One region of the Amycolatopsis sp. WAC 01416 genome, then DNA from elsewhere that is predicted to be linked to it. Evidence: riboswitches for the same ligand, from Rfam matches in the RefSeq annotation. Region 1 holds a riboswitch; each other region holds the start of a gene.
The links. A riboswitch is a leader RNA that binds a small molecule or an ion and turns the genes downstream of it on or off. The one in region 1 is predicted to bind S-adenosylmethionine.
Positions count from the first base shown of each region.

Region 2: it holds a riboswitch for S-adenosylmethionine, as region 1 does, so the genes downstream of both, DL990_RS24200 (aminotransferase class V-fold PLP-dependent enzyme) here and DL990_RS17830 (methionine ABC transporter ATP-binding protein) in region 1, are expected to answer to the same signal.
Region 3: it holds a riboswitch for S-adenosylmethionine, as region 1 does, so the genes downstream of both, thrC (threonine synthase) here and DL990_RS17830 (methionine ABC transporter ATP-binding protein) in region 1, are expected to answer to the same signal.

Region 1 is NZ_QHHX01000005.1:125,766-131,452, reverse strand. It holds gene DL990_RS17840 (ABC-F family ATP-binding cassette domain-containing protein) at 1-1,278, opposite strand, end outside; gene DL990_RS17835 (4-(cytidine 5'-diphospho)-2-C-methyl-D-erythritol kinase) at 1,346-2,311, opposite strand; partial or broken gene DL990_RS17830 (methionine ABC transporter ATP-binding protein) at 2,434-3,444, opposite strand; SAM riboswitch class I at 3,655-3,745, opposite strand; gene rsmA (16S rRNA (adenine(1518)-N(6)/adenine(1519)-N(6))-dimethyltransferase RsmA) at 3,993-4,829, opposite strand; gene DL990_RS17820 (GNAT family N-acetyltransferase) at 4,870-5,454, shown strand; gene DL990_RS17815 (DUF222 domain-containing protein) at 5,600-5,687, shown strand, end outside.
Region 2 is NZ_QHHX01000007.1:90,922-96,608, reverse strand. It holds gene DL990_RS24215 (RluA family pseudouridine synthase) at 1-405, opposite strand, end outside; gene lspA (signal peptidase II) at 402-965, opposite strand; gene DL990_RS24205 (hypothetical protein) at 990-1,586, opposite strand; gene DL990_RS24200 (aminotransferase class V-fold PLP-dependent enzyme) at 1,606-2,979, opposite strand; SAM riboswitch class IV at 3,012-3,126, opposite strand; gene DL990_RS24195 (M23 family metallopeptidase) at 3,288-3,971, opposite strand; gene DL990_RS24190 (potassium/proton antiporter) at 4,103-5,581, opposite strand.
Region 3 is NZ_QHHX01000006.1:39,881-45,567, forward strand. It holds gene DL990_RS20905 (ComEC/Rec2 family competence protein) at 1-658, shown strand, start outside; gene thrC (threonine synthase) at 852-2,117, opposite strand; SAM riboswitch class I at 2,130-2,262, opposite strand; gene holA (DNA polymerase III subunit delta) at 2,398-3,381, shown strand; gene rpsT (30S ribosomal protein S20) at 3,434-3,694, opposite strand; gene DL990_RS20925 (EamA family transporter) at 4,054-4,932, shown strand; gene DL990_RS20930 (VOC family protein) at 4,956-5,330, shown strand; gene DL990_RS20935 (class I SAM-dependent methyltransferase) at 5,327-5,687, opposite strand, start outside.

The DNA of each region.
Region 1 (5,687 bases):
GTTGGGCTCGGCCATCAGCAGCCGGCACAGCTGGAGGCGTCGCCGTTCACCACCGGAAAGGTCTTCGACCGGAGTCCACTGCCTCGACGCGGGGAACCCCAGCTTTTCGGCCAGCTGCGAAGCGGTGAGTTCCTGCTTGCCGAACACGACCCGCCCCGACACCTCTTCGATCGCCTGCAGCACGCGCAGATCACCCGGCAGATCGTCGAGCTCCTGCCGCAGGTGCGCGAGGCTGACCGTCTTGCCCTGGATGCGCCGTCCGGTCTCAGGCTCGGTGTCGCCGCCGAGCAGCTTGAGCAGTGTGGTCTTGCCGGACCCGTTGACGCCGACCAGGCCGATCCGGTCGCCGGGCCCGATCCGCCACGTGACGTGATCGAGCAAGGTGCGGTCGCCGCCGACGGTCAACGTGGCGTCCTCGATCTCCAGCACGGTCTTCCCCAGCCGACGCCGGGCGAAAGTCTGAAGTTCGACCGAATCCCGCGGCTCCGGCACATCGGAGATCAAGGCTTCCGCCGCCTCGACGCGGTAACGCGGCTTCGACGTCCTGGCCTGCGGGCCGCGACGCAGCCATGCGAGCTCCTTACGCGCCAGGTTCTGCCGCTTTTCCTCGGCCGTCGCCGCCAGCCTCGCCCGCTCGGCCCGCGCGAAGATCCAGTCCGCGTATCCGCCTTCGTACTGCTCGACGCGACCGTTGGCGACCTCCCAGGTCACACTCGCGACCGTGTCGAGGAACCACCGGTCGTGGGTAACGACCACGACCGCGATCCTGCGGTTGAGCAGGTGATCCGCGAGCCAGCGCACACCTTCGACGTCGAGATGGTTGGTGGGCTCGTCGAGCACGACGAGGTCCAGTTCACCGGTGAGGGCCGCCGCCAACGCGACGCGGCGCCGTTCGCCACCGGACAGGTTCGCCGTCGCCTTCTCGATTCCGAGAGCGGTAATTCCCAGACCATCCATAATGGACCTGACTCGCGCGTCAGCGGCCCACTCGTGCTCAGCGCCGTAGCGCTCCAGAACGACATCTCCGACCGTGCTGCCGTCGGGAAGTTCGGTCCGCTGGGTGACCACGGCCATCCGCAAGCCCCGGACTTGACTGACACGTCCCGTATCCGGCTCGGCGATCCCCGCGAGGACCTCCAGCAGCGTCGTCTTCCCGCCCCCGTTGAGACCGACGACGCCGATACGCTGCCCCTCCGCCACACCGAGCGAAACACTGTCGAGCAGCGGGCGCACCCCGAAGGACTTGCTCACCGACTCCAGGTTGACCAAGTTGGCCATGCCTCAGCCGATCCTTTCCAAAAAGCTTGCAACACAACGAATTAGTCGGTGTCCATTTCGGACACCCTCATGCGTGCACCCGAGGCGGCGACGGTCGCGGCGCGTCATCCCCGCCGACCAGCCGGGCTCCGGGGACCGGCCCGTGCGCGACACGAACCGTGCGACAGACCCCCGCACCGGACAACTCCGCGGCGACCTCGACGGCCGACTGCGCGTCCGCGCACAGAAAGGCACAGGTCGGCCCGGATCCGGACACGGTGCCGGCAAGCGCACCGGCGTTGACCCCGGCCCGCAACGTGCGCCGCAGTCCCGGACGCAACGAGACAGCGGCCGCTTGCAGGTCATTGCCGAGAAGCAACGCCAGCTGCCGCGGATCACCGGACGCCAGCGCCTCGACCACCGGAGTGTGCGAACCGATCCGAGGCGGGCTGCCTTCTTCACGCAACCTGTCCAGCTCGCCGAACACCCGCGGAGTCGAAAGACCACGCTGGTCGAACGCCAGAACCCAGTGGAACGTGTGCCTCGACAAGACCGGCACCAGCTGCTCGCCCCGACCGGTACCCAACGCGGTTCCGCCGTAGAGCGCGAAAGGAACATCGCTGCCGAGCTTCGCGGCGATACCGGCCAGCTCGTCTCGGGAAATGTCGAGCTTCCAAAGCGACGCGAGGCCCACCAGGGTCGCGGCCGCGTCGGCGCTGCCACCGGCCATCCCGCCCGCTACCGGGATGCCTTTACGCAGCACCACTCGGACCTTGGACTCGCCGTCCGCCTTGCCGACGTGGGCCGCCAGTGCCTGCGCCGCCTTCCAGGCGAGGTTGTTGGCCCCTGTCGGCACGGCACCTTCGCCTTCGCCGTAAACCTCGACACCGGGGTCTTCTGTGACCGCGACGGTCACCTCGTCGGTCAGGGAAAGCGCCTGGAACACGGTCACCAGCTCGTGGTAGCCATCCGGGCGTACGTCACCGACCGACAGGTGCAGGTTGACCTTGGCGGGGACCCTGACGGTCACTGGAGGCGGTACGACGGCGAGCACCAGTCAAGACTACGTGGCCGCTCCACTTGTGCTGTCACCAGGAGAAAAGAGAACGGGACGAGTCAGGCACGAAACGGGCCGCCCGGACAGCTTTCGTCCTGGACGGCCCGTTCGCGGAGTAATCAGGCGGCGACGCCCTGCGGTCCGCGGACCGGGTGGGTCACGTGGCCGCCGCGTTCGGCGATTCAGGCGAGCGCGGCGTCCGCGCGCTCACCGCGCACACCGAGGCGGAACCGGCCGACCGGCGTGTCACCGATCCGGGTCAGACCGCCGCCGATGGTGGCGAGTTCGACGTCGAAGCGACCGGCGGCTTCCGGCAGCAGCGCACCGACCGAAGCGAAGCCGACGAGCACGACGTCCACCGCGCGGTCGTACTTCGAGGCCTGTGCCCGCCCGGTCTCGATCGCGGGAAGCAGCGCCTGCGCGGTCCGGCTGTTCGGGTCGGAGACCAGGTCGAGCACGGTTCCCCGTTCGATGATCGCCCCGGCCTCCAGGACCGCGACGTCGTCGCAGACACGGCGGACCACGCCGGCGTCGGGAGTGGTGAGCAGCACGGTGACTCCGAGCTCGGCACGCGCCCGGTCGAGCACGGTCAGGACAGCGCCGGACTCTTCGGGCTGCACGCCCGCGGTCGGGTCGTCGGCCAAGAGCACGGACGGCCCGGCGGCGAGAGCCTTGGCGATGGCCACCCGGCGCAGCTGCCCCTCGGTCAGGTCGCCTGGCCGCTGCCCCGCCCGGGGGGTGAGCCCGACCAGGTCGAGCAGGTTGCCGACCCGGTTGCGGCGCTGCGGACCGTCGAGGCCGAGCTGTTCGAGCGGCGAAGCGATGTTGCCGGCGATGGTGCGCTCGGCGAGCAATTCCGGTTTGGTGCTCACGACACCGACCTGGCGGCGGATCTCGCGAAGACGCCGTCCGTCGAGGGTTCCGGTGTTGAGGCCGTCGAGCCGGACGACGCCGCGGTCGGGGCGCTCCTGCAGGCCGATGCAACGAGCGAGGGTCGACTTGCCGGAGCCGGCCGGACCCACGACTCCGAATAGCGAGCCCGCTTGGATGTCCACGCTCACATCGCGCAGGGCGACGACCGGATTTCCGTTGAGGGGAAAGGATTTGGACAGGTTTTCGACAGTGATCACGAAGGGCTCCATGCACATGGGGCGCTGCATCTTTCGAGCGCGCCGACCGTCACCGAGTAACCGTCCGGAACGGACGGATTCAGAGATAAGGGAAAGAACTCAGGCAGTAACGGTGGAGCGTCGACACGCACTTACCGTGCGGCGACCTTCATCGACAACGCGTCGCCTGGTCAGCAGGAGCGGGTGGGTGACCCTGTTCATTAGGCACAGCCTCCATCGGTCCTGGCTGTAGCACCTGCCCTGTGGAGGGTGGTTGCTGCGACTTCGGCGAGCCAGGTCTCTCAGTCGCTCGGGATGGTTCACTGAGTAAAACCGATCCCACTGGATGAAAGCAAGCGCGTAGGCGCAGATCACACGTCTGGTCGCGTCCATCATACAGGATTCGCTGCCCATACTTTGAGACAGCGACAGGTGCTCTTGGACCTCGGCAAGGACGCTGCCTGCTAAGACGTGCCGGACTCGGGCAGATCTAGAAGAGGACTTACGCACTCGTGCTGACCTTGACCAACTCGCGTCGGCGCGGTGCCGGTCACATCTTCCACGGTCGGTCAGACGGCCGCCGCGGCGATCCGAGCGAACTCGTGCACATCCAGCTGCTCACCGCGGGTCTTGGGGTCGATCCCCGCCTTTTCGAGCAGCTCCCCCGCGCGTTCGGCGGAACCGGCCCATGACGCCAACGCGGCACGCAAAGTCTTCCGCCGTTGAGAGAAGGCGGCGTCCACCACCGCGAACAGCCGCTCCCGGTCAACGGACGACACCACTTCGCCCCGCTCGAAAGCGACGAGTGCGGAGTCCACATTCGGAACCGGCCAGAACACCGCGCGGGGCACCGCGGCGACCTTGCGCGTCTTCCCGTACCAAGCGAGCTTGACGCTGGGCACGCCGTAAGTCCGGCTCCCCGGGCCTGCCGCCATCCGATCCGCGACCTCGGTCTGGACCATCACGAGGCCGCTGGTGAGCGACGGCAGCTCGGCGAGCAGGTGAAGCACGACGGGAACCGCGACGTTGTACGGCAGATTCGCGACGAGCGCGGTCGGCTGCGTTGGCAGGTCGCCCGCCGTGATCCGCAAAGCGTCCGCACCGACGACCTTCAGCCTTTCGGCCCCGCCTCGTTCGGCCACCGTGTCCGGCAGCCGCTTCGCCAGCACGGGATCGATCTCGACCGCGACGACCTCGGCACCGGTCGCGAGCAGTCCGAGGGTCAACGAGCCGAGACCCGGCCCGACTTCCAGCACGACGTCACCTTCGCCGATCCCGGAAAGATCGACGATGCGGCGCACGGTGTTGGGATCGTGCACGAAGTTCTGGCCGAGCTTCTTGGTCGGACGTACGTCCAGCTCGGCCGCAAGCGCCCTGATCTCCGCAGGGCCGAGCAGTTCAGTCACCCGACAATCGTAGTCAGCCTCGGCAAGCCACGATTGGCCGGTGGACGACGTCGTACTCGAAGGTGAGAAAGTCCGGCTGCGCGACTGGCGGCCATCCGATCTCCGATCGCTCGAAGACCTGCTCGATCCCGCGCGGCCTTGGCACACGACCAACGGGCCCTACTTCGGCACCCCGACCGCAGCTGCTGTCGCATCCACGGCGAGCGAACTCACGACCACCAACGCCGAACGGCCCGATCCCCGCGCCAGCCTCGCCGTGTGCGACCTGAGCGATGGCAGGTTGATCGGCAGGGTCAGCTGGTACTGGGAAAGCAGGCAGACCGACTGGCGGCGGATGGGGCTGGTCATCTACGACGAGCGGTACTGGGGCGGCGGATTCGGCACCGAAGCCTTGCGCCTGTGGACGACTTACCTGTTCTCCCGCACCGACACGCTGCGCCTGGACTTCGCGACGTTCTCGGGGAACCCGGGAATGATCGCCGTCGGACGACGGCTGGGTTTCGTCGAAGAAGGCCGGTTCCGGCGCGCTCGACGCTGGTCCGGCGGCGTGCACGACGCCGTCGTCTACGGGGTGCTCCGCGAGGAGTGGGAACAGCTCACCCCCTCAGGCAGGGGTCCGACGTGATCCGCTCCCATCATCCTTGTGGCGTTTCGAACTGACACCCATCCCACTCCAGGGTGATACGCGCAGGTCGGCGCCCCCGGAGGGTAATGATCATCCACCCGATCGATACCGTGCATTAGTTCGAATCTGCCTCGACAATCGAAGGATGACCAGCACAAACATTCCCAAGGCCTTCCCGCTCAACCTGCCGGAAGGTGACGCCGAACTGCTTCTCGACGAGTTGCAGACACGGC
Region 2 (5,687 bases), on a different contig from region 1:
CACGACGCCCTGGCGTTCGGCGGCGCCCGAGGTCGCGATCCGCAGCCCGGCGGCGGCGAGCCCGCCGACGACGGTCGGCCCGGTCCAGCCGGGGCTCGGGTGCACGGCGACGCCGACCGGCTTCGAGATCACCACGATGTCGTCATCGTCGTGCAGGATCTTCATGCCTTCGACGGGTTCCACGACGACCTCGATGGGCGAGGCCGGATCGGGCAGCGTCACTTCGAGCAGCCCGCCTGCGGTCAGCCGGTCCGACTTCCCGGCCTGCCTGCCGTCGAGCAGGATCTCGCCGGATTCGGCCAGTTCCGCCACGATCGTGCGGGAAAGTCCCAGCAGTTTCGCCAGCCCCGCGTCGACGCGCATGCCGTCGAGCCCATCGGGAACGGGCAACATCCGCGCGCTCATTCGCTCGCCGCTTTCTTCTTGTCTTTTGTGGATGTTCCGTCGTAGTCCTTGCCCAGCAAGGAAAGGATCACGATGAGCACGCCGCCGACACAGATCGCGGAGTCGGCGACGTTGAAGATCGCCCAGCCCTGCCCGTTCGGCGCGAACGCGGAGATCATGTCGACCACGTGTCCCTGCAGCGGGCCCGGCGCGCGGAAGATCCGGTCGGTGAGGTTGCCGAGCGCACCGGCCAGCACCAGGCCGAGACCGATCGCCCAGCCCACCGAGCGCAGCCGCCGGGACAGCCAGACGATGGCGATCACGACGGCGATCGCGACCAGCGCGAGCACCCAGGTGAGCCCGGTCGCCATCGAGAAGGCGGCGCCGGGGTTGCGTACCAGCTGGAAGTACACCAGCCCGCCGAGGAACTCGACCGGCTGCTTGCCCTCGAGCGTGGACACGGCGATCTGCTTGGTGAGGAGGTCGATCCCCCACAGCACCGCGGCGACGGCGAACACCACGGCGACGCGCTTCTTGGGCAGCGGCGGCGACGGTGGCGCGGTTTCGGGCTCTGTACTCACTCTCCCATTGTCCACTGAGCCTGCTCAGGCCTCCTCGGCGGCTGTCTTCGGCCTGCTCAGCAGGGCCGCGAACGCGCCGGCGAGCGCGACCAGCGACGACAGCACCAACGCGAGCTGCCCTCGCGCGAGCACGACCGCGCAGAGCACGAACGCCGCGGCCACGACGAGCACCAGCACGCTGCGCTCCAGCCAGGCGAGCCCGACCAGGCCGAGCGTCAGCAGAACCGCGCTCCGCGCGTCGCCGTCCATGTCGAGTTCCCAGTAGCCGACCAGATCCGCCAGCACGATGGCGACCAGCCCGCCGAGCGCGATCCCGGCGACCTTCCACCACCGAACGGTCTTCGCCCGGAACGCGTAGAACAGCACCGTGCCGAGGTAGACCGCGAGGACGGCGAACAGCCAGTTGTCCATCCTGCCCATGCCGACGACCGAAACCGCGGTCAGGGCCTCACGGCTCGTCTCCCCGCCGTGGACGGATCCGAACATGCCGCCGTTCGCGTACGGCGCATAGGCGAACCATCCCTCGGACCGGCGCGCGCCGACGGACAGGGCCACCACCGCCAGCTGGGCGAATCCCAGCAACGCCAGCGGAAACCAATAACGTGGTCGCTCGTTCCCCATGCGGGGTGAGGCTAGTGGGTCAGGCGCAGAACGGGGGCAGTTCCCGCGGATCGTTCTCCGGCACCCAGCGGCCCTCGGGCTTCTCGTACTGCCAGCGGGCGCCGCGGGCGACGATCTGGCGCAGCGCCAGCACGAGCCGGTCCACGTGTTCGGTGGTGCTGCCGAGGCCGAGGCTGACCCGGACGGCCTGCTGCCCGGTCGAACCGGCGGCGGAGATCAGCCGTTTGGTGGCGATGTGCGCGCAGAACGCGCCGTCCCGCACGCCGATGCCGTACTCCGCCGAAAGGACCGCGGCGAGCCAGCCCGGGTCGAACCCGTCGACGACGAAGCTGAGCGTGCCGACCCTGTCGACCGGCGCGTCGAACAGCCGCAGTTCGGCGAATCCGGGAACCGCGGCGAGACCGCGACGCAGCCGCGCCAGCAGTTCGTCCTCGTGGGCGACGATCGCGTCCCAGTTCCCGGCCAGTGTCTCGCAGGCGACACCGAGCGCGTAGACGCCGACGGTGTTGGGAGAACCGGCTTCGTGCCGCTCGGGGCCGGAATTCCAGACCACACCGAGGTTTTCGGAGTCACGGTTGACGAGCTTCGTCGCACCGCCACCGGCGAGGTACGGCTGGGCGGCGCGCAGCCAGTCGGCGCGGCCGATCAGCGCTCCGGCACCGAAAGGCGCGTACAACTTGTGGCCAGACAGCGCGACGTAGTCGACGTCCAGTTCACGCACCGAGATCTTCCGATGCGGGGCGAGCTGCGCCGCGTCGAGCGCGATCCGGGCGCCGTGCCGCCGCGCGACCGCGGCGATCTCCTTGACCGGCAACAGTTCCCCGGTCACGTTGGACGCGCCGGTGATGACCACCAGCCGCGGCCCCTGCGGGCAGTCCGCGAGTGCTTCGTCCACAGCGGACACCGCGGCGAGACGGGTGCGAGGGGTCTGGATCCGGCGGACGTTCGGGCCCCGCCACGGCAGCAGCGCGGCGTGGTGATCGGTGTCGAACACGACGACCGACGTGTGCTTCGGCAGGCTGCGCGCGAGAAGGTTGAAGGAATCGGTGGTGTTGCGGGTGAACACGACGGCGTCGGTCGACCGCGCGTCGACGAAGTCCCGCAGGATTCCGCGCGTGCGCTCGTAAAGCTTGGTGGAGATCTGCGAAGCGAACCCGGCGCCGCGGTGCACGCTGGCGTACCAGGGCAGGAATTCGTCGACGGCGGCCCGCACCTTGTCCAGACAAGGGGCGCTCGCCGCGTGGTCGAGGTTGGCGTATCCGATATGGTCATTGCCGCCGCCGGTCACCAGCGGGACCCGCAGCTCGGCACACGCGACCGTCGGGATTTCGTGTGTGGCAACGGTTTCCGCGACAGCGGCGGGAGTGTTCGTGCGTTCGAGAGCGAGAGTCATCGTCATCCTCCGGGCCAGGGGACCCGACGAGGATCCCGCGCTTGCCCGTCGCACCACGCGACGAGCCAGGTCCTCACCCGGGGCACCCCACCGCGGAAGGAGGGTTGCCGGTCAGCTAGCCGGGGCTTGACGCTGACACTCGTGACCTACGGACGAAGTTAGCGGACGGGCAGGCGATCGAGCCACCCCTCGTCCGCATCTTGAGACGCCGCTCACGTGCTCCGCAAGCGAGGAAACCCGCAATTCGGCACCTGATCGCGCTGGTTCGCGGCCCGGACCATCGCAACCAGGTGCCGAATTGCGGCAGGTCAGGCGCGGAATCGGCCGGGCAGCGGGACGATCGCGCGGGAGGACACCTCGGTCGCGGTCCCCGAGTACTGATCGGTGCCCGCGGTGAACTGCCAGCCGCCGAAGGTCTTGCCGTCGACGGCCTCGCCGTAGGCCGCCGCGACCTTGGTGGAGACCTCGTCGTAGGACATGCCGTTCCAGTTGCCCGCGCCGACGCCGAAGTCGCGCGAGTCGCCGCCCTGCGGGGCGGCCGCGGGCAGCGTCCACAGGGTGAAGTGCACGTGGGCGCCGGTGCTGCTGCCACCGCAGGGCAGCGCGTTACCGGTCCGGCCGAGTGCGTCGCCAGGGGCGACCTTCTGGCCGTCGGTGACCGCGATGCCTTCCAGGTGGTAGTACCCGGTCCGCCAGCCGCCGTCGTGGTCGACGGTCACCCAGTCGCCGCCGTCGCAGTGCTGGATCCGGACCGTGCCCGCCAGCGGGGCGCGAACGGTCCGGTCGCCGGGGCTGAAGTCGATGGCGTTCTTCACGCCGGAGGTCCCGTTGTCCGAGTGGATCCCCGCCGAGTAGACCGACTGGCCTGTTTCGAAGGGCAGCCCGAACACGGGAAACGCGCCGGCCGCTGTCGCCACCGGGGCGGTGAGAACCACCCCGACGAGTGCCGCGGCGACCCCCAGACCGGCGAACCGCACAGGAAGTTTCGTCACCTTGCGTACTCCTTACCCCGCGACACTCACCCATTCGATGGAGTCGATTGCCGGGAAAGTAATCCAAAAGGAGGACGCAAGGGAAGAATTATCTGAGATCAACCGACGAACAGCTGGTGCCGGGCCGTGACCTACTGGCCGGATTCGCCCTTCCACCTGGCGAGGCGTCCGGCGCGGTCGACGGCCCGCAGGCGCCGCTCGGCCGCGTCACGGACTTCGGCGGTGGTCACGACGAGTAACTGATCCCGTTCCTGGAGCCGGGTGTTCTTGTTGGGCGTGAAGCCGGCGCCGTCGCGGACGAGGAGGCTGATCGTCGCCCCGATGGGCAGCCGTAGTTCGGCCAGGTAGACGCCGTGCATCTTGGATCCGGCGTTGATCCGGACCTGCAGGAGTTCCGCGCCCATCTCGTCGAGCGGGGCGGAGTCGACGTCGATCTCGTGCGCTTCGGTGTGCTGGGCGAGTCCGAGCACGCGCGCGAGCGGGGTCAGCGTCGCGCCCTGGAGCAGCGTCAGCACGATGACCAGCACGAACACCGCGTCGACCAGCTCCTGCGCGCCGGGCACCCCCGACGACAGGGGGATCAGCGCGAGCACGATCGGGACCGCCCCGCGCAAGCCCGCCCAGGACAGGAACACCTGTTCTCGCCAAGGGATCTTGAACGGCAGTGCCGAGAGCACCACCGACAACGGACGGGCGAGCAACAACACGACCGCGCCCGCGACCAGGCCCTGGACCAGGCTTTCGAGGATCCTGCTCGGCGAGGCGAACAGGCCGAGCAGCACGAACAGCCCGATCTGCGCGAGCCAGCCGAGCCCCTCGGCGAAGGACAGCGTGTCCGACCGGTGCGGCAGCTTCGAGTTCCCCAGCACCAGTGCCGCGACGTAGGTGGCGAGCAGGCCCGACGCGTGGGCGAGCTGACCGCTCGAGTACGCCACGACGCAGACCGCGACCGTGGCCAGCGGGTACAGACCGGTGGCGGGAAGCGCCGCCCGGCGCAGCGCGAACGCCCCACCCCAGCCGAACGCGAGGCCGATCACCAGGCCGGCGGCCAGTTCGTAGACCACCAGCAGCGGCAGCGACCAGTCGACGGTCGCGCCCTCGGCCAGCACGACGACGGCGATGTAGGCCGGGGCGTCGTTGATCCCCGACTCGATCTCCAGCGCGCCGACCAGCCGTTTGCCGATCCCCGCCGATCTCAGCACGGAGAAGACCGCGGCGGCGTCGGTCGAGGCCAGCACCGCGCCCCACAGCAACGCCATCCGCCAGTCCAGGCCCAGCAACCAGTGCAGGGCCGCGCCGGTGACCGCGATACTCACCACGACGGCCACTGTGGACAGTGCGATTCCGATGCCCAGCGACGGTTTCACGGCCGTCCAGCGGGTGGTGAGGCCACCCTCGGAAAGGATCATCACCAGCGCGGCGAGGCCGAGTGACTGGGTGAGCTCGGGGTTGTCGTACTGGATGCCGAACCCGGCTTCGCCGAGCAGGACCCCCATCCCCAGGTACAGCAGCAGCGAGGGAAGGCCGACCCGGATCGACACCCGGACGGCGATCACGGCGACGAGGAGCACCGCACCACCGGTACCGAGAATGAGCGGGAGCTGCTCCATGTCGCCTCCCGTCCGGCCGCCGTGAGGGCTCCAGAATAGTGAGGCGGTGGTCGTCACTCGTTCGTGTACCGGCCGAAAAGCGTCCGGATAGCCTGTGTTACAGACT
Region 3 (5,687 bases), on a different contig from region 1:
TCGTGTTCCGTTGATCGTGTTGAGTCATCTGCACGCCGACCACATCGGCGGCCTCGAATCCGTCTTCGAGGGCCGGTCGGTCGGTGCGGTCGCCGTCGGCCCGGGCCGGGCTCCCGCCTGGGCGTGGCAACAGGTCGCGGACGAGACCGCACGCCGCGGGATTCCCTTGCTGGAGCTGGGAATCGGGCAGCGGCTGGACTGGCCGGGGCTGTCGCTCGACGTACTGGGGCCGCGGTATGTCACCCGGCGTTCGGTCCTCGAACAGGACGGCACGGTGATCAACAACGGCTCGGTCGTCCTGCGCGCCGGTACCCCGGCGGGCAGGCTACTGCTGACGGGCGACGTCGAGCTCGCCGCGCAGGCCGACCTGATGGCCGAGGGTACCGATCTGCAAGCCGAGATCCTGAAAGTCCCGCATCACGGAAGCCGTTACACGGCACCGGATTTCCTCAACGCCGTCGCACCGAGGGTGGCGTTGGTGAGTGTCGGGGCCGGAAACACCTACGGCCATCCGAACAAGTCCACTTTGGACAATCTGGCCACGGTCGGCGCGTCGATCGCCAGAACGGACACTGACGGCGACACCGCGGTCGTCGCCGACGCGCGGGGACTTGCCTTGCTGCGCCGGGGTGAGCCCCGCGGCCCGCCTCGTTCTTGAGGCGGGCCGGGCGGGAACTCAGTGCCTGTCGGTGAATCCGCGCCGCGATCGACGTCGACAGGACGCGATCTGGTTGAACACGTCCTTATGGGCGGTCAGGGCGTCCTGCCACCGCGATAGCGGGCCTTCGGCCAGGGCGGGTTCACGCGTTATGTCCTGTTAGCGAACCCGTCCTCAGCTCCGCCAACAGGTCTCAGATGCCGAGTGCTTCGCGGACCGCGTCGGCTGAGGCGCTGACGGTGGCCTTCGGGCCGATCTTGCCCTCGACGGCATCGAGGGTCTTCAGGCCGTCACCGGTGATCAGCAGGACGATCTCCTCGTCCGGGTTGAGCTTGCCGGTCTCGATGAGCTTCTTGGCCGTCGCGACGGTGACCCCACCGGCGGTCTCGGTGAAGACGCCCTCGGTGCGGGCGAGCAGCCGGATGCCCTCGACGACCTCTTCGTCGGTGACGTCTTCGATCGCGCCGCCGGTGCGGTTGACCACGTCGAGGACGTAGGGGCCGTCGGCCGGGTTGCCGATCGCGAGCGACCGGGCGATCGTGTCCGGCTTGACCGGCTGGACGACGTCGTGGCCCGCACGGAAGGCCGCCGAGACGGGGGAGCAGCCGGTGGCCTGCGCGCCGAACACCTTGTACGGCGTCTCGTCGACGAGACCGAGCTGCCCGAACTCGCGGAAACCCTTGTCCACCTTGGTGAGCTGGGAACCGGAGGCGATCGGGACCACGATCTGGGAGGGGAGCCGCCAGCCGAGCTGTTCGGCGACCTCGAAGGCCAGCGTCTTGGAGCCTTCGGAGTAGTAGGGCCGGACGTTCACGTTGACGAACGCCCAGCTCTCCTGCTCGGCGGCGAGCTGGGTGGCGAGCCGGTTCACGTCGTCGTAGTTGCCGTCGACCGCGATCAGGTCGCCGTCGTACACGGCGGTGGTGAGGATCTTCGCGCGCTCGAGGGTCTTCGGGATCAGCACGACCGACCGCCAGCCGGCGCGGGCCGCCGCGGCGGCGACGGCGTTGGCCAGGTTGCCGGTCGACGGACAGGCGAGCACGTCGAAGCCGAATTCGCGGGCGGCGGCCAGCGCGACGGCGACCACACGGTCCTTGAACGAGTGCGTGGGGTTGCCGGTGTCGTCCTTGACCCAGACCTTCTTGACGCCCAAGGCTTTCGCGAGCCTGTCGGCCTGGATGAGCCGGGTGGCGCCGGGTTCGGTGTTGGGGATTTCTTCGACGTTCGACGGAACGGGAAGGAGTTTCTTGTAGCGCCAGATGTTCTTCGGTCCGGCTTCGATGTCCTCGCGGCGCACGCGGCCGAAGTCGTAGGCGACTTCGAGCGGCGAGAAGTCCTCGGCGGAAACGAATTCGGGGGCGAGCGGCTGCCGGTGTCCCTCTTCCTTCGACACCAGTTCGACGGCCGGTCCGAGATCCGGGGTCTTGGTGGTGGAGGTCGTGCCGAGGGTTGCGGTCATCGCGAGGTCCTTTCCTCATCTGCCCCGCCGTGGCGGGCCGGAATTGGCACCGTGTTCGTCAGCTATCCCGCGATCGCGGAATGACAGGCTGACGCCGGTTGCCGGGGCTTCGTCGGGCCGTTCCCTCTGCCCCTCTGGATGAGCGGTATTCGATTGTCGGCACGCGTGTCATCGCGTCGCCTCGCCAACACCGTACGACATGAGCCTCAGGTGGGGCCACCGTGCCCGGAACACATCACCGGACAAAGCACACGAGAGGACGAGTGGCAGGATCGTCACCGTGACGACGCAAGCTTCCGCCCCATCGCCGCTGGTCCTGGTTCTCGGTGAGGAAGAGCTGCTGATCGAACGCGCGGTCCGCGGCGCTTCGGACGCGGCCAAAGCCGCCGATCCGACGGCGGATCTCACCCGGATCCGGGTGTCGGACCTCACAGTCCCGGCGCTCGCGGAGATGGTCAGCCCCTCGCTGTTCGCGGAAGGCAGGGTGATCGTCCTCGAATCGGCGCAGGACATTTCGCAGGAGCTCGCCGACGGGGTGATGGCCTACGTCAAGGCGCCCGCCGACGGCATCGTGCTCGTCGTCGTGCACAGCGGAGGCGGTCGGAGCAAGGCCGCGAAGGCGCTCCCCGCCGCCTTGAAGAAGGCAGGGGCGGAGGTCGTCGAATGCCCGAAACTGACCAAGGCCGCTGAGCGGGAATCCTTTGTCCGCAACGAGGTCCGCCGGGTCGGCGGGAAGATCGACGGTGCGGCCGTGCTCGCGCTGATCGACGCGGTCGGCTCGGATCTGCGTGAGTTGTCGTCGGCCGCGACCCAGCTCGTCGCGGACGCGGGCGGAACGGTCGACGAGCAGGCGGTCCGCCGCTACCACCGGGGCCGCGCGGACGTGAACGGATTCGCCGTCGCCGAAAAGGCCGTCGCCGGTGACAAGGCCGCGGCGCTCGAATCGCTGCGCTGGGCGATGCAACTGGGCGTGCCGCACGTGCTGGTCGCCGACGCTCTCGCCGACGCGGTCCGGACGATCGCGCGGGTGTCCGGCGCCGGTCGCGGGAACCCGAACCAGATGGCCGGCGAGCTGGGGATGCCGCCGTGGAAGGTGCGCAAGGCGCAGGGGCAGGCCCGAGGCTGGGGTCAGGACGGTCTGGCCACCGCGATGCGGGTGGTCGCCCGGCTCAACGCCGAGGTCAAGGGGGTCGCGGCCAACCCGGAGTACGCGTTGGAACGCGCCGTGCTTGAGGTCGTCGACGCCCACGGTACAAGCCGCTGAACATGGCGAAGGGCCCCGGCGACGTGAGTCGCCGGGGCCCTTCGAAAGCCGATCAGAGAGAGTTCGCGCGCTTCGCGAGCGCGGACTTCTTGTTGGCGGCCTGGTTGGCGTGGAGAACGCCCTTGGTCACAGCCTTGTCCATCTTCTTGGCCGCGTCCTTCTGCAGCTCCAGGGCCTTGGCCTTGTCGCCGGCGTCGGCTGCCTCGCGGAACTTGCGGATCGCGGTCTTCACCGAGGACCGGATCGCCTGGTTGCGCTGACGCGCCTTCTCGTTGGTGGTGATGCGCTTGATCTGCGACTTGATGTTGGCCACGGGGGCGCTCCTCTTGAATCTCTCGGTGGTTTCGCCGCCGCGCTGTGACCGGCCCTGCATGCTCGTGAGAGCGGCGCGGGTTTCCTCCATGACGGAATGCCACACGACGGTGAGAGGCAATCTTAACAGCCGCCCCGGGGCCGCTCACGGCCGCCTGGGGAGGGGGGATTGCGGTACGGTGAAGATCGTAGTGCCTAGGGTTCCGCCGCCTGCCCGTTCAGCGAAACACATAATCAGGGCAGAGGGGACAGGTCCGAGCGGCACCATCGGCGGGGCCGGAAGCGCTGCCGTTCATCTGACGGGACAAAAGCCTGGAGGACCGGTGTTTTCCGCATGCGCGGAAAACGGGAAGGTCCGCCGTGAACGCCACCGCTCTGTCCTTGGTCGTCATCGCCGCAGTCATCCACGCGGGCTGGAATCTGGCAGCCAAGCGGATCCGCCGTGGCGGAGCCCGGTTCGTCTGGGCCTACTACAGCCTCTCCGCGATCCTTCTCGTACCCGTCATGGCGGTCTCACTGGCGGTGGAGCCGCAACGTCCACAGTGGACCTGCCTGTTCGCGGCCGTGGTTACGGCGGTGTTCCACGTCACCTACGGGATCGTCCTCCAACGGGGTTACGCCGTCGGCGATCTGTCCGTCGTCTATCCCGTCGCCCGCGGTACCGGGCCGCTGCTCTCGGTGCTCGCGGCCGTCGTGCTGCTCGGCGAGCGGCCAGGGGTGCTCGGCCTGATCGGCGCGTTCCTCGTGATCGCCGGCGTGCTGGTCATCGGTACCGGACGCGCACCGGCGCATGCCGACGCCGCCGATCGCGTCGCTCGCCGCAAAGGCGTGGCCTACGGACTGCTGACCGGGGTCACGATCGCCGCCTACACACTGTGGGACGCGCATTCGGTCACCGGCCTCGGTGTCCCGCCGATCATCTATTTCGGAACCGGTGCGATCGTGCAGAGCCTGCTCATGGCGCCGTACGCGCTGAAGGACCGCGAGGAGGTCGCGTGGCTGTGGCGCGAGCACAAGCGCGAAATCCTCATCGTCGGCCTGCTCTCACCGGTCGCCTACCTGCTGGTCCTCTACGCCCTCCAGATCGCTCCGGTGAGCCTCATCGCACCCGCGCGCGAACTGAGCATCGTCCTGGGCGGCCTCGCCGCCTGGCTGGTACTGGGGGAGGCGAACGCCGTCCGCAGGCTGGCCGGGTCGGCGGTGGTGCTGGCCGGGATCACCGCGATTGCGATGGCCTGAACCCGTCCGGTAGGGATGGGGTCATGGACGTGCTGAGCAGCAGGGTGCTGATCCACCCGAAGGACCTCGAGGTGTCGACGGCGTTCTATCGGGACACCCTGGGCTTGGCGATCGACAAGGAGTTCCCCGGCGGGACGGTGTTCTTCGCCGGGAACGGGTCGATCGAGATCGTCGGTACCGGGGAGACCGGCCCGACCCCTGACGTCGCCTTGTGGCTCCAGGTCCGGGATCTGTCCGCGGCGCTCGCGGAGCTCGCGGCGAAGGGCTTGGAACCGGTCCGCGGGGCGCGTCGTGAACCCTGGGGGCTGGACGAAGCGTGGATCGCCGATCCGGACGGCACCAGGATCGTGCTGGTCGAGGTGCCGCGTGAGCATCCGTTGCGCACCGACCCGCGTTAGGGCCGTGGCTTGATCGCGCGCAGCTGAGCGGCGAGCGAGGCGCCGAAGCCCGGCGGGTCCCACGTCCAGGTCTGCAGGTCGGTGAAACCGGCGGCGGCCGCTTCGTCGGCCAGCTCGTGCCGGGACACCGGCAGCCACTTCTCGTGCGAAGACAGCAGCAGCCTGCCGCCGGGCCGCAGCACGCGGAACAGCTCGGCGAAACCGGCCGCCCGGTCTTCCCACAGCTGCACGTTGTTGACGCTCAGGATCACGTCGACGCTCTCGTCGGGCTCACCGGTGGACTCCGCGGCGCCGCGCCGTAGCTCGACCTTGTCGCCGCAGCGGCGACGGGAGCGGGCGAGCATCTCCGGAGAGGGG